DNA from 3 places in the Caballeronia sp. GAFFF2 genome. Region 1 is predicted to be linked to each of the others. Evidence: predicted binding sites of a transcription regulator. Region 1 holds the regulator's gene; each other region holds the start of a gene.
What was found. Region 1 encodes LexA, which represses DNA repair genes until DNA is damaged. Its sites were predicted from a motif close to ACTGTATNNNNATACAGT; they were not measured.
Positions count from the first base shown of each region.

Region 2: imuA (translesion DNA synthesis-associated protein ImuA) is a predicted target of LexA. The motif match lies at 1,825-1,842, and genes of this name have one in related genera.
Region 3: NCT04_RS15265 (DUF2471 family protein) is a predicted target of LexA. The motif match lies at 2,343-2,360, and genes of this name have one in related genera.

Region 1 is NZ_JALQDA010000010.1:39,359-43,526, forward strand. Features, by position in the region: gene nodI (nodulation factor ABC transporter ATP-binding protein NodI) at 1-127, opposite strand, end outside; gene NCT04_RS07525 (universal stress protein) at 432-941, shown strand; gene NCT04_RS07530 (DUF2939 domain-containing protein) at 1,099-1,716, opposite strand; gene NCT04_RS07535 (hypothetical protein) at 1,875-2,201, opposite strand; gene lexA (transcriptional repressor LexA) at 2,369-3,046, opposite strand; gene NCT04_RS07545 (sulfate ABC transporter substrate-binding protein) at 3,316-4,168, shown strand, end outside.
Region 2 is NZ_JALQDA010000032.1:14,161-18,328, reverse strand. Features, by position in the region: gene NCT04_RS24485 (Y-family DNA polymerase) at 1-1,077, opposite strand, end outside; gene imuA (translesion DNA synthesis-associated protein ImuA) at 1,091-1,804, opposite strand; gene NCT04_RS24475 (hypothetical protein) at 2,274-2,630, shown strand; gene NCT04_RS24470 (SOS response-associated peptidase family protein) at 2,680-3,639, shown strand; gene NCT04_RS24465 (hypothetical protein) at 4,010-4,168, shown strand, end outside.
Region 3 is NZ_JALQDA010000024.1:26,147-30,314, forward strand. Features, by position in the region: gene tdh (L-threonine 3-dehydrogenase) at 1-7, opposite strand, end outside; gene NCT04_RS15255 (glycine C-acetyltransferase) at 123-1,325, opposite strand; gene NCT04_RS15260 (helix-turn-helix domain-containing protein) at 1,484-2,086, shown strand; gene NCT04_RS15265 (DUF2471 family protein) at 2,388-2,744, shown strand; gene NCT04_RS15270 (DUF2252 domain-containing protein) at 2,779-4,168, opposite strand, start outside.

The DNA of each region.
Region 1 (4,168 bases):
CAGGCTGAACGTCGAACGACAAGCCATCGACGACACTTCGCTCGCCGTAATGTTTTCTGACTTCGCTGAATTCGATCGCTGGCGCCGCGTTCGAGTTCGCGCCAGCTCGGTGATTTATGTCGGTCATGCGGCGGTCCTGCGAGGAGAAAACTCAGCCGGCTAGTGTAATCCAATGCACCAGCGCGGCGCTTTGCATGCAAGCGCATGCATCGTTCCTGTGATCGAAGCGTGCATCGCGTCTTCCTGTTGTTTTGGCAAATGGCGCCGCGCGCTTGTCCGGCAAGGCGCTCAGGCCTCTGGCACGGTGTGCGCTAGCGCTTGTTGCCATGTAAGCGTTTTCCATCGTTGCCACGCATGAGGCGACCTACCATGATGAAGATGCGCCGCACTCGATTTGCCGACACCATCGGCTACGCGGCAGGGAGATCATGATGTCAGGCTATCGAAAAATCCTGTTGTGCTACGACGGCTCCAGAGAGGGCCGCAAGGCGTTGCGTCAGGGCGCGAATCTCGCGCTTGCCTTGAACGCGGAGACGCACGTGCTGGCGGTGGTGGATATGCGTTCGAGCATTGCGCAAAGCGCCGGTCTTCTGACCGACATGGCATGCGGACGGTTCGAGGATGCCGCACGCGACATCCTGCAAGAAGGCGTGGAGTGGCTGCGCGAACGCGGCTTGCAGGCGCAGGGCCATTTCGCATTCGGGCATCCGATCGATGAAATCGCCACGCTGGCGGAAAGTCTCAAGGTCGATCTGGTCGTGGTCGGCCATCGATGCCGCAGCGGTCTCGCGCGCTGGTGGATGGGCGCGGGCAACACACCGCTGCTCGATCGCGTGTCATGCAGCATATTGGTTGCGGTTTGTCAGGCAGGTGAGTCGGCCGAAGCGGAAGATGAGGCGGCTTATGCGGCGAAGCCGGACCGGGCCGAAGTAAGTGTTTGAGGATAGGTTTGCGCGATGAGGCTGGCCTGCGTCGGGCCAGTGCTGTTTTGCGCTATCCGCTAGTTGTCGTCTCCTTGCGTGACGGCAGCGCACGCTTAACGCCGCAAGAAATCCATGAAGCGCTTACCGGCACGTTAATGGTTGTCCAACAACGAATTCACCCGTTCAAATCAACCGCAACCAGCTTCCACGTTATCAACCGGTACCGATGAAAGATCGCGGAGTACCGCGCATCGCCGGCACCGTGCTGGTAGGTCACCACGAACGTATCGAAGCTGCGATATCCGGCCGTGGTCTGCGGTGGTTGTCGCGGCGGTTCTTGAGTCGCAACCATGCTCGATGCCGCTTCCGAAGGCGGTGAACTCGCCGCCGCCTGACCGTCTCGAACCGGTGGCACGACAGCGGGTGGATGCTCGCCTGGATCTCCCCGCGGCGGAATGCCATTCAAAATCGCGGCGACGCCTTCGGGCGTAGCGTAGCAATCCACCAGCGGCCCTACGAGCGCCGCGCCGATCATTGCACCGATGATCGCGAGCGGATTGCCGCTCTTCTGGATATCGACGCGCCGCGTCAGCAGTGCTCCGACTTGCTCTTTGAGACTTTCACGCAGTGCGGGGAAGTCGACGTATTCGTTGACGGTCTGTGCATCGCGTGCATCGGCCGCGTGCTTGACGCGGTTCAGTGCAATATAGGGCGACGCATAGACAAGGCTTAACCCTGCAACGATGAAGAGAATGACGAGCGTGACGACGAGATAACGCGTAGTGCGGGACATGCGAAGGAACGACCCCCGGCGTGACATGGGTGACATGAAAGAACGATTGACCATGTTCACGCCGGATATATCCCGAGCTTCATTCCTTGCAGCCGATAGATTGCGGACTGCCTGCATTACACATAACTCAAATTCACTCGGCAAACGCTCTACCGCGCTCAGGCCAGAATGCCGCTGCTAACGCCGGCGCGTTCCTCGTCGATACACCGGTCGATCATGCGCGACACCTCGCCGATATTGCCGACCATGATTACCCGCGACTCACTGCGATACACCCGCACCGGCGCGCGCTGTTCCGATTCCGCATGCACCGCGCTATTGAGCGACACACGGGCGAAGGCGGGTTGACGCGACGGCAACGCGGGCATCTCGTCGAAGAGATCGGGCGCCGCTTCAGGCCGCGCCACGGCGCATGAGATCAGCGAGCGCAAATGACGCAGACGGCCAAACTGACGAAAGGGCAGCAAACGGGCGAAACGTTCCATGATGACTCTCCAGACGGCGGACGACAGACGACAGACGATAGGACGCACCGCGGCACGCCGCGAGCGGTGGCCGTCATGCTTGTAATTTTTGAAACGTGCCGCGTCGCGCGAGGGCGAGGAGGCGAAGCGGGCGGCGGTGTTGACGCGCCGCGCGCTCGAGTCGTGCGTTAGAACTCGCCGGAGCGGATGAGCCCGACCGCGATTCCTTCCAGCGCGAAGTCGCCGCTGCCGGAGCGCACGAAGATGTTTTCGTAGTCGGGATTCTCCGCGACCAATTCCACGCCATCTGGCCGGCGCTTCCAGCGCTTCACCGTGACATCGTCGCCAATACGCGCGACCACGATCTGCCCGTCTTTCGCTTCATTGCGCTTCTGTACGGCAAGCAGGTCGCCGTCGAGAATGCCCGCGTCGCGCATGGACAAGCCGCGCACCTTCAGCAAATAGTCGGGCTTGCCCGAAAAGAACGCAGGGTCGCACGCGTAGTGTTGCGAAATATGCTCCTGCGCAAGGATGGGGCTGCCCGCCGCAACGCGCCCGACCAGCGGAAGCGACAACTGCATGATGCTCTGATGCGGCAAGGTGAACTGATGCGGAAGATCGTCCGAACGGTCGATGCGCGCGGAGCCTCCCAACAGGCGGATGCCACGCGACGAACCCGCCGCGAGTTCGATCACGCCCTTGCGCGCCAGTGCCCGCAGATGTTCCTCGGCGGAGTTCGCGGAGCTGAAGCCAAGCTCGGCAGCAATTTCGGCACGCGTGGGCGGAAAGCCCGTGCGGTCGATGGCTCGCTGGATGAGCTCGAACACTTGCTGCTGTCGCGCGGTAAGTTTTGAGGGTTTGGTCACTTGCTGGAGCCTCGGCGCACTGTATGGATGGACAGATAACTGTATTTTTATACAGTATTTCGAGCTTTTCAAGCTTTACTTGAAGTTCGTCGCCAGATCCTTTACTGACAAGGCTGCAACGCGCTCAAACAGTCGCTATTTGTCGCTCGGACTGCGAAAAACCTTGCTTTAGCACTTTTGCATCTAAAAAAGTGAGAAACAATTATTTCTAATCATATAAGCTCGCCTTTAGACTGATTCCGTCAATTCGATAAGACGGAGAACGGGGAATGCATAGCATCAGGGCTGGATTGAAGGGCGGCGCGAAACAACTCTTTGCCGCGCTGGCGATCACGGCGGCGAGTTTCGGAATCTCGGCCACCGCGCACGCGGACACGTCGTTTCTGAACGTCTCGTACGATCCGACGCGCGAGTTGTATCAGGACTTCAACCAGGCCTTTGCGAAGAAGTGGAAGGCGGACACCGGCGAAACGGTCACCTTCAAGCAATCTCATGGCGGTTCCGGCGGCCAGGCGCGCGCGGTTCTAGACGGGCTTCAGGCAGACGTCGTGACGCTTGCGCTTGCTTACGACATCGACGCGCTCGCCTCCAAGGGCATCGTCGGGACGGACTGGCAGAAGCGTCTGCCGGACAATGCATCGCCGTACACGTCGACCATTGTGTTTCTAGTGCGCAAGGGCAACCCGAAGGGCATCAAGGACTGGGACGATCTCACCAAGCCGGGCGTGTCGATCGTCACGCCGAACCCGAAGACCTCGGGCGGCGCGCGCTGGAACTATTTGGCGGCGTGGGCGTATGCGCAACACAAGCCCGGCGGCAACGAAGAGACCGCGAAGGAGTTCGTGACCAAGCTCTACAAGAACGCAGGCGTGCTCGATTCCGGCGCACGCGGCGCGACCACCAGCTTCGTGCAGCGCGGTCAGGGCGACGTGCTGATCGCATGGGAAAACGAGGCGTTCCTGTCGCTCAAGGAATTCGGTCCGGAGAAGTTCCAGATCGTGGTTCCTTCGGTGAGCATTCTGGCCGAGCCGCCGGTGGCGGTGGTGGACAAGGTCGTCGACAAGCACGGCACGCGCAAGCTGGCCGAAGCGTATCTGAAGTATCTGTATAGCGACGAAGGCC
Region 2 (4,168 bases), on a different contig from region 1:
TATCCACTGATTGGCGTGTTCAGGCCGGTGGTCTGAGGTGGGCGCAGGCCGCAGGACATTCTCAGGCCCCAAGCGCGCCACCAGCAATTCGAGCAGCCGGTTGTGATCTTCCGTCGAACCGCCCGGGTCGGGAAACAGCGAATCGCTCGGCGGCTCGGCCGGCTGGACTCGGGATGCCGTCAGCCGCACGGCAATGACGGCTGCTTCGAGCTCGATCCGTCCAAGTCGCTCTCTGAGCAGGCGGACCAGGTGTTCCTCGTGCCAGGTGGGTTCGGCAAGCGCAATGTCGATCTGCGTGGGCTCAATGGCCTGGCGACCGCGCTCGTGTTCCAGCGTGATCGTGGCCTGCGTGAGCGCGAGTTGCTGCGCGCTCAGCCAGCCGCACAGTTGGACGATCAGACGGCGCGCGGAAAAGAGAACGGCCTCGGCATGCTCGACCCGATCGGGCAGTTCGGTGCGCGCGCTGAAAGCGGGTGGCAACTCAAGCCACTCGTAGAGTTCAGGCGACAGGCCATAGGCGCGGTCAAGCGACTCCAATAAGTCCACGCCACACCTCTTTTTAAGCCCTGCACGCGGCAGGCGTCGAATATCGTCGAGCACTCGGCAACCGAGACCATTGAACCAGTCGCTGAACGACCGAATCTCCGGCACCACCACGAAAGGCAGCACGCCAAGGTGGCGTTCGAGCGAACTCATCTTGAGTACGCGTCTGCGCCCGCGCTTGGCGAGCAGCCACGCGCCCTGGCCGGTCGGCGCTACGCTCATGCGGGCGGTGACGCCGATCGTCCTGACCGTCTCGTTGATCTGCCGGCACACCTGTCGAATGCCGCCGAAAAGCCGGAGACTGGCGGTGACATCGACAATGAGGGTTTCTTCCTCCCGCATGGCGACCTGCGGCGAGAAGCGAAGCAAGGCAAAGGCGACTTCACGCTGTGCATCGTGTTCACGCGTCGGGTCGCGGTCAACCATCAGCGCATCGGCCGCGAGTGTCGTGACACCTCCTCGTTTCATCCCCACTCTCACCCCCGCGTCTTGTGCTGCCTGGTCCAGCACAATGACCTTGTCGCGTTCCAGCACCACACATCCGTGTTCAGTCGGAGGCGACTACCTCGGACGGAATACCTCCAGCGAGAGCCGGGGCAGGAAGATGGCGACGAATACGGCCATGGGGGCTGAGCAAGATCGGAGACGGTTGAAGGTGGATGGAGAGTGACTCGGTTCGGGTGGGTCCTCGTCGCTTGATGATGTCGACAAAGATGCCGCCGTCGGCGGGCCGCACCCCCAGTCGTAACGTCGCGGGTGACGAATCCTGGGCGGCGGCGAGCGGTCGAACTAGAATCAGGAGCGTTTCGGTTGCTTGTGCCGCCAGATGCAATCGCCGCAACGCCTCAGATCGAATGTGCTGCTGCCAGAAGAGCAGGGCGCCACAACTTCGTGCGTTCAGTACGCGCTCGGCGCACCAGAGCGCATCCGCAGTCTTTGGCGCGCGCAGCATTGTGAGCTTGTTCAGCGGCACACCCAAGTAGGCAAAGGCGAGGCTGTTCGGCACATGCGGGGCTTGCAGCAGCGCGACCGGTCGTTGGCTCGCGGCAATCAGCGCGGGATTAAGCAAGCGCATTTCACCGATTCCTGGCTGTTGGATGAGCAACTCGACTAAGGAGCCAATGGGCCAGCCCCCGCCGGGTAATTCCGCCGACAGGGCCGCGTAGCCGGTGTCGATCGTCTTGCCGTAGGCCCGCGCGAGTTGCGACCCACGCCAGATCGCGGGATGGATCGCTTCAATGTGCTTGGGCAGAGCGGCCATGGCAAAGGAGGTTCAAAAACACTGTATGGATGTACAGTAGGATCTTAGCGCAAAAATGAAGCAGTGAATTGCGCCCTTTTAGCTGGAACCGAAAAAAGCTGACCAATATGCTTAGCCCAGACACTCCTTGTTGGAGAACGCCGAAGTCGCGACCAGGCTACGTCGCGCATTCGGCGCTGCGACCATGGACGAAGCGTTTCGCGCGGAGAAAGCGGCCGCGACCTTTTTTGCGCAGGAGAACGGCGCGCCTTCCGAACGAAGCCTCTTGATGATTTCAATCGCTCGGAATCGGCGGCAGCGTGCGTGTTCGCCATTACTTCCGGGGGGCGACCGCTCATGCATTGGCACGGGATCGCGCTGCAGCCTATTACGGTAGCCCGCCGTTGAAAGCCCGCAGCGCGTCCGCATCTGCAACTGAGGTCGGCGGATCGGTACCATGGTGGAAATACGGAGGAAAAGCAGGATCGACATGATGAAACCTGACATCGACGAACTGACTGGCGCACGTGCGGATTTGCTCTGCTTTCTGGTGGCGACCGTAGCCGCGTCTTACGCTTTGACGCACGAATGGCGCGTCGATCACGTGGTGGAGAGCTGCCGCATCTGGCTTAAGCGCAATCTCGTCACGATGGACTGGCTCGCGCGCATCCGCATAGGCCAATTGGCCCTCAAAATTGCGCGATGCGATCTGAAGGGAGCGGGCATTGCCGTGCGCCAGGCGGACGTGCAGACACTGTTCACGGATGGCATGGGCCTGAATCACGCAAGCACAGTGGTGCAGAAGATGATGCGGCTGTGCCGTGACGCCACCGGCACGGCGAGCTAGCGCCCCCTTTTTACGATCGGACTTAAGGTCAATACCCAGGGAGACAACAGTGTGCTACTCGGCCCAAATTCAGGCGGACTACCGGAAATACGTCAAGATGTTCGGCGCGCAGATGGACATTCGTGAGTTTGCGCGCCTGTTCTGGGAGCGCGCCGAAGGCAGCAAGGCCAAGATTCCGAAGGCGATGGAGGACGCATTTCACGAACCACAAAGCGACGACGAACGCCAGATCAAAGAATTCATCGATCGGTTCAATGTCGAGCAGACCTCAAAGATCGAGCAGGAGCTTTTCAGGCAGCGCACGCGTCTTGCGGATGCTGAGCGCACGCTGCAAACGAAAACTACCAAAGCCGCTACCGAAAGCAAGCGGATCGCGACTGACAAGATCGAAGCCTCGTTGCGACGCCTGGAGGACCTGAACCGAACCGAGTTTAGGCCGCGCGACGCACGGATTTTCCCGGGCACGTTTGCACCGGTCCTAGTGATCGAGAACGGCGAGTACGTCATCAAGCCGATGCGCTACCAGTGCCGAATCGCAGGCAAGCCGGCCAACTACGACGTCAAGTACCCCGGCACCTACAATGCACGGCGCGACAATCTTGAAGGATTCTGGAAGCCGTGCTTCGGTCACGCGCATGGACTTATGCTGGTTGATGTTTTCTACGAGAACGTCAGCAAGGCAAAGATGGAAGGGACGCTGTTGGAGACACATCAGCGGGACGAAAGTGTGGTCCTCGAGTTTCGCCCGAACAACGGGCAGCTGATGTATGTCGCTTGCCTGTGGTCGAAATGGAGTGCACCGGGGGAGCCGGACCTGCTCTCCTTCGCGGCCATCACAGACGAACCGCCGCCGGAAGTGCAGGCCGCTGGCCACGACCGCTGTATCGTCCCAATCAAGCCCGACAACGTCGAGGCATGGTTGAATCCAGACGCCTCTAATTTGGCCGCGCTCTATGCGATCCTCGACGATCGCGACCGACCCTACTACGAACATCGGCTCGCTGCTTAGGCGGGCGTGCGCTGCGCAGCTCCAAGCCGACGCCGCTAATACGCAGCGATTTATTCAAAAAGACGCTGATCGTCCTGGTCCTGACTAACATGTCGCGATAGACATCCTGGGAGGACGCGTGGACAAACTAGAGAAACACCAAAGAACGCGATCGAAGCGCTTGCCTGCTTTTCAGTTTGCAGTCGCGAGCATCGCTCACACTGAAGGCGTGGTTTGCGAATTGCACGCGGGCGATGCTTGCACAGTGGACCTGGAGCGCTCCAGGGCACTTCTCTAGATGGCTCGCAAGCTCCCTCGCTTCGAGCCTGTCGGCATCAGAGAAGGCTGAACGTTCTGGCGCAAGTATCGCGGCAACGCGGACGTCGAGCGCATGTTGCTCGAGATCGCACAGGCGCGGGAGGTCATGCAGCAGATCGGCGATTACTTCGACTGCCTGCACACGGTGTGGGTTGAAGGAAGTTTGGGGCAACTGTTCGCCCTCGAAAAGATTCGCTTGCTGCTGAACGAGCAGGCCCTGCGACAGCGTGTA
Region 3 (4,168 bases), on a different contig from region 1:
CTTTCATTGTTGGTGTTCCGGGCGGTTGTGTCGCGGCGCTGCTTGTGACCGCGCCGTGCATCTAAAGGTCGCGTGACGTGTCCTGACTTTATGCGCATAAAGGACCCTGCGAAGCGTGGGTCCTAACGGATCACACCAAGCGAGCGGCCCACGCGCGCGAATGCATCGACTGCGCGGTCGATGTGTTCGGCGGTGTGGGCGGCGCTCATCTGCGTGCGGATGCGCGCGCGGCCCTTTGGCACGACAGGGTATGAAAATCCGATCACATAAACGCCTTCGTCGAGAAGCGCGTCGGCCATCTTCGAAGCAAGTTGGGCATCGCCAAGCATGACGGGAATGATCGGATGCTCGCCGGGCACTAGATCGAAACCTAAAGCGGTCATCGCTTGCCGAAACCGCGCGCCGTTTTCGCGAACGCGTCGCCGGAGCGCGGCGCCTTCATCGCTATCCAGCAACTCAAGCACTTTCAGCGACGCAGCCGCAATGCTCGGCGCAAGCGTGTTCGAGAACAGATACGGCCGGCTGCGCTGCCGCAACAAGTCAATAATCTCCTGATGCGCAGCCACATATCCGCCTGACGCACCACCGAGCGCCTTGCCGAGCGTACCCGTGATGATGTCGATTCGATCGAGCACGCCGCAATACTCGGGCGTCCCGCGTCCGTTCTCCCCGATGAATCCAACGGCATGCGAGTCGTCGACCATCACCAGCGCGCCATAGCGCTCAGCCAGATCGCAGATGCCAGCAAGATTGGCGAAGATGCCGTCCATCGAGAACACGCCGTCAGTTGCGATCAATTTGAAGCGGGCGCCGGCTGCATCGGCTTCCTTCAAGCGCGCTTCGAGGTCTGCAAGATCGTTGTTCTTGTAGCGCAAGCGCTTTGCCTTGGAAAGACGCACGCCATCGATGATGCTCGCGTGGTTCAACTCATCGCTGATGATTGCATCATCCTCGGTCAGCAACGTCTCGAAGAGCCCGCCGTTCGCGTCAAAACAGCTTGAGTAAAGAATGGCGTCGTCGGAGTGGAGGAACTTCGCGACTTGTTGTTCCAGCGCTTTGTGTACCGTTTGTGTTCCGCAAATAAAGCGAACGGATGCCATGCCAAAGCCATCTGCTTCAAGTCCGGCTTTTGCGGCATCGACCAAGCGAGCGTCGTTCGCAAGACCGAGATAATTGTTCGCGCAAAAATTGAGGACGGTGCTCCCGTTGGCAAGGCGGATCTCCGAGGACTGCGGGCTAGCGATGACCCGCTCGCTTTTGTAAAACCCGGCGGCGCGAATCTCGTTAAGCGTAGTTTGCAAATGGGAGAGGTATCGGTCTTTCATCGGCATCTTTCAAGTATCCGGCTGTTCGAGAGTAGATGCAGACCAGCCAAGCTCGGCCACACCTTTAGCCCTGTTATAGTTCATTCATTGCATTGGACAGGTTCGGTATTTCGAACAAATTTCCAATATATCGAACACTCTAAAGGAATGCAGCGTTCATGACAAGTTCTGTCACAAGCGGCAAGGCCGGTGATTCCTCAGCCAGCGGAACTGCGCCACCACGCGTTGGCGAGCAGATTCAGCGTCTACGCAATGAAAGGAAATTGACACTCGATGACTTATCCAGGGCCGCTGGCGTTTCGAAATCGATGCTATCGGAGATCGAGCGGGACAAGGCCAATCCAACTATTGCCGTGGCGTGGCGGCTAACGAACGCACTGGGCATTAGCCTCGATCAGCTATTCGCGCAGCAAAAGGCCGGTGACGTAATACGCGTTGCAGGTCCGCATGAGATTCCTACATTGAATGGTGATAACGGCGGCTATCAGCTTCGCGTGTGGGGACCGATTGAGCTGGCTGGAAAATTCGAATGGTACGAGCTCACGTTGCACGCGGGTGCGGCGCTCATCTCGGACGCGCATGAGCCAGGCACGCGGGAGCATTTGACCGTGTTAAATGGCGCGATCGAAATCGAAGCATCAGGTGCTGCGAAGCGACTGAAGGCGGGGGAAACCGCACGTTACGCTGCCGACGACGGTCATGTCATTAGGAATGTCGGGCGAGGCGAAGCAAAGGCTTTGCTCGTGGTTATACATGGGTAATGGCCCGACTCGCGAGTCTGCGGTTTTCCGCAAGCAGATGCTCCGCCTCTTCCCTCCGCTCACAGCGGCGGTGGCATGGCACTTCTTTATGCGCATAAATTTTTGGCGTGTCCTGGGAAGACGTAGCATCCGTCTGCGTCGCGCGGCCGCCTTACGTTACTCGCCGCGCACTCCCACGCAGGACTGAACCGCCGATAAGCGAAACCGCACATACACGCAAGGCGACTGGCGAGACCCTACTTTCATGGCGGCAAGTACTGTATATTTATACAGTACAAAGACCAGTCGGAAGGGGCGAATCATGGAGTCGAACGGCGAGCATCTCAGCAGGAAGCAGTTTGCACGTGCGGTACAAGATCTGGAACGCATTACGCGGCAGATTGCGGGCCGATACATCGATCTGGGCGTGCCGCTGACCTGGCGTTTGCTGCACGCCATCGAAGCGGAAGCCGTGGCGGACCTGGGCTTCGCTGGCCGGCACGAGGCTGCGTTGCGCGAACTTTTTGCCCGCCCCGACGACTTCCATTTCCCCGAAACCGACGACGTGGTCGATATCGCCTCTTCCGACGCTTTGCCGGCAGTATTCGCATTCGCCGTCGACGCCTACGAATGCGCTGCACGACAAGGCCGACCGCAACTGGCCATCGCCGCACACTGACATGGGAACGATGCACGCCGCACATCGCTAGTCATCAGGCGGCAAAGTCCGCCGCCATGTCCGCATCCGTGCGCGCCATAAGTCTGCCGCTGCGGCAGGCCAAGCGGAACGCGTCGTAATCTTTTTCGACTTGATCTGCATAGGAGCTCGCGTATCGGACGAGCACTTCCGCCATGCGATCACCCGAACCCAGATAGCCGGATATCTCAAGCGCGCAGCCGCTTGCCTTGGCATGCGCGCGCGCGAGCGCCCAGCCGCATAGCGACGCGTATCCGCGAAAGGCCTCGCCGCTGAATGTTTCGAGGTCGGCGGATATTTTCATGTCGCGCAGTTGGCGAACATAAAGCGGGCGTCCAACCGGGCCCGACGCCCAGCCTAGAAAAGGATCGCTCGCCGCCTGCATCAGGCGTTGCCCGTGAACGATGCGATGCCCGTCGTGCGTATGTTTCGTCGCGCCGACGTAGCGCGCCACCACGGACGTCGATGCCTCTTTCAACTGCAGGAAGAGCGCCTTACCAAGATGATCGGTAAGCAACAACACGAAGCATCGCGTTCCGACACTTCCCACTCCAACCACTTTGAAAGCGATGTCCTGAAGTGCGAATTGCGACAAAAGCGCGGCGCGCTCGGATGTCAGCGTCGAAACGTAATCGCGTATGAGCGGAGTCAGGATCGTGTGCGAATCGCCTTCGAGCTTCATCCACTCGTCGTCTTCGTCGACGAGCGTGCTTGCGCCGCGAATATGAAAGATCGCGGGCGGCGCGTCGCGAATTCGCCAGGCATCGCCCGATCGATCGGCGAGCTTCGGCAGCAGCTTTTCATGCGTGCGCCGGCTCGCGCGTTCGCTACCGCGCTTGATCCGACGTTTCACGTCTTCATTTTGCACGTCGTCGTACATCCTGTCGAACGTAATTCGTTCGTACCAAAGATCCAGCACGCCCATCTCGGCATACTCGCGCATGTGCTGCTGATAGCTCTGGGCCGCTTCGAAGCAGAGTGCTTCAGAGCCCGCACGGCCGTGGCCCAGATGCCTGCCCGCGACCGCCACGCTCGCGACGAGTCGCTTGACGTCCCATTCCCATGGACCTTGTGCGGTTTCGTCGAAATCGTTCAGATCGAATACGAGCGCACGCTCGGGCGTCGCGAACCCGCCGAAGTTTGACAGGTGGCAGTCACCGCAGATTTGAACGGTCAAGCCACTCGAAGGTGTACTAGCCAGATCGTGCGCCTGAACAATCGCGCTGCCACGAAAAAAAGCAAAGGGCGATGCCAACATGCGGCCGTATCGCAGCGGAATCAGCGCAGGGACGCGACCCATGCTGCTTATTAGCAGCAACTCGATGGGATCGCGATCGATGTCGCCGACAGCCTCTTGCGTGCCTCGTGGTGTTCGCTGACGCGCGGCACGTCCGCTAGCCCGGCGT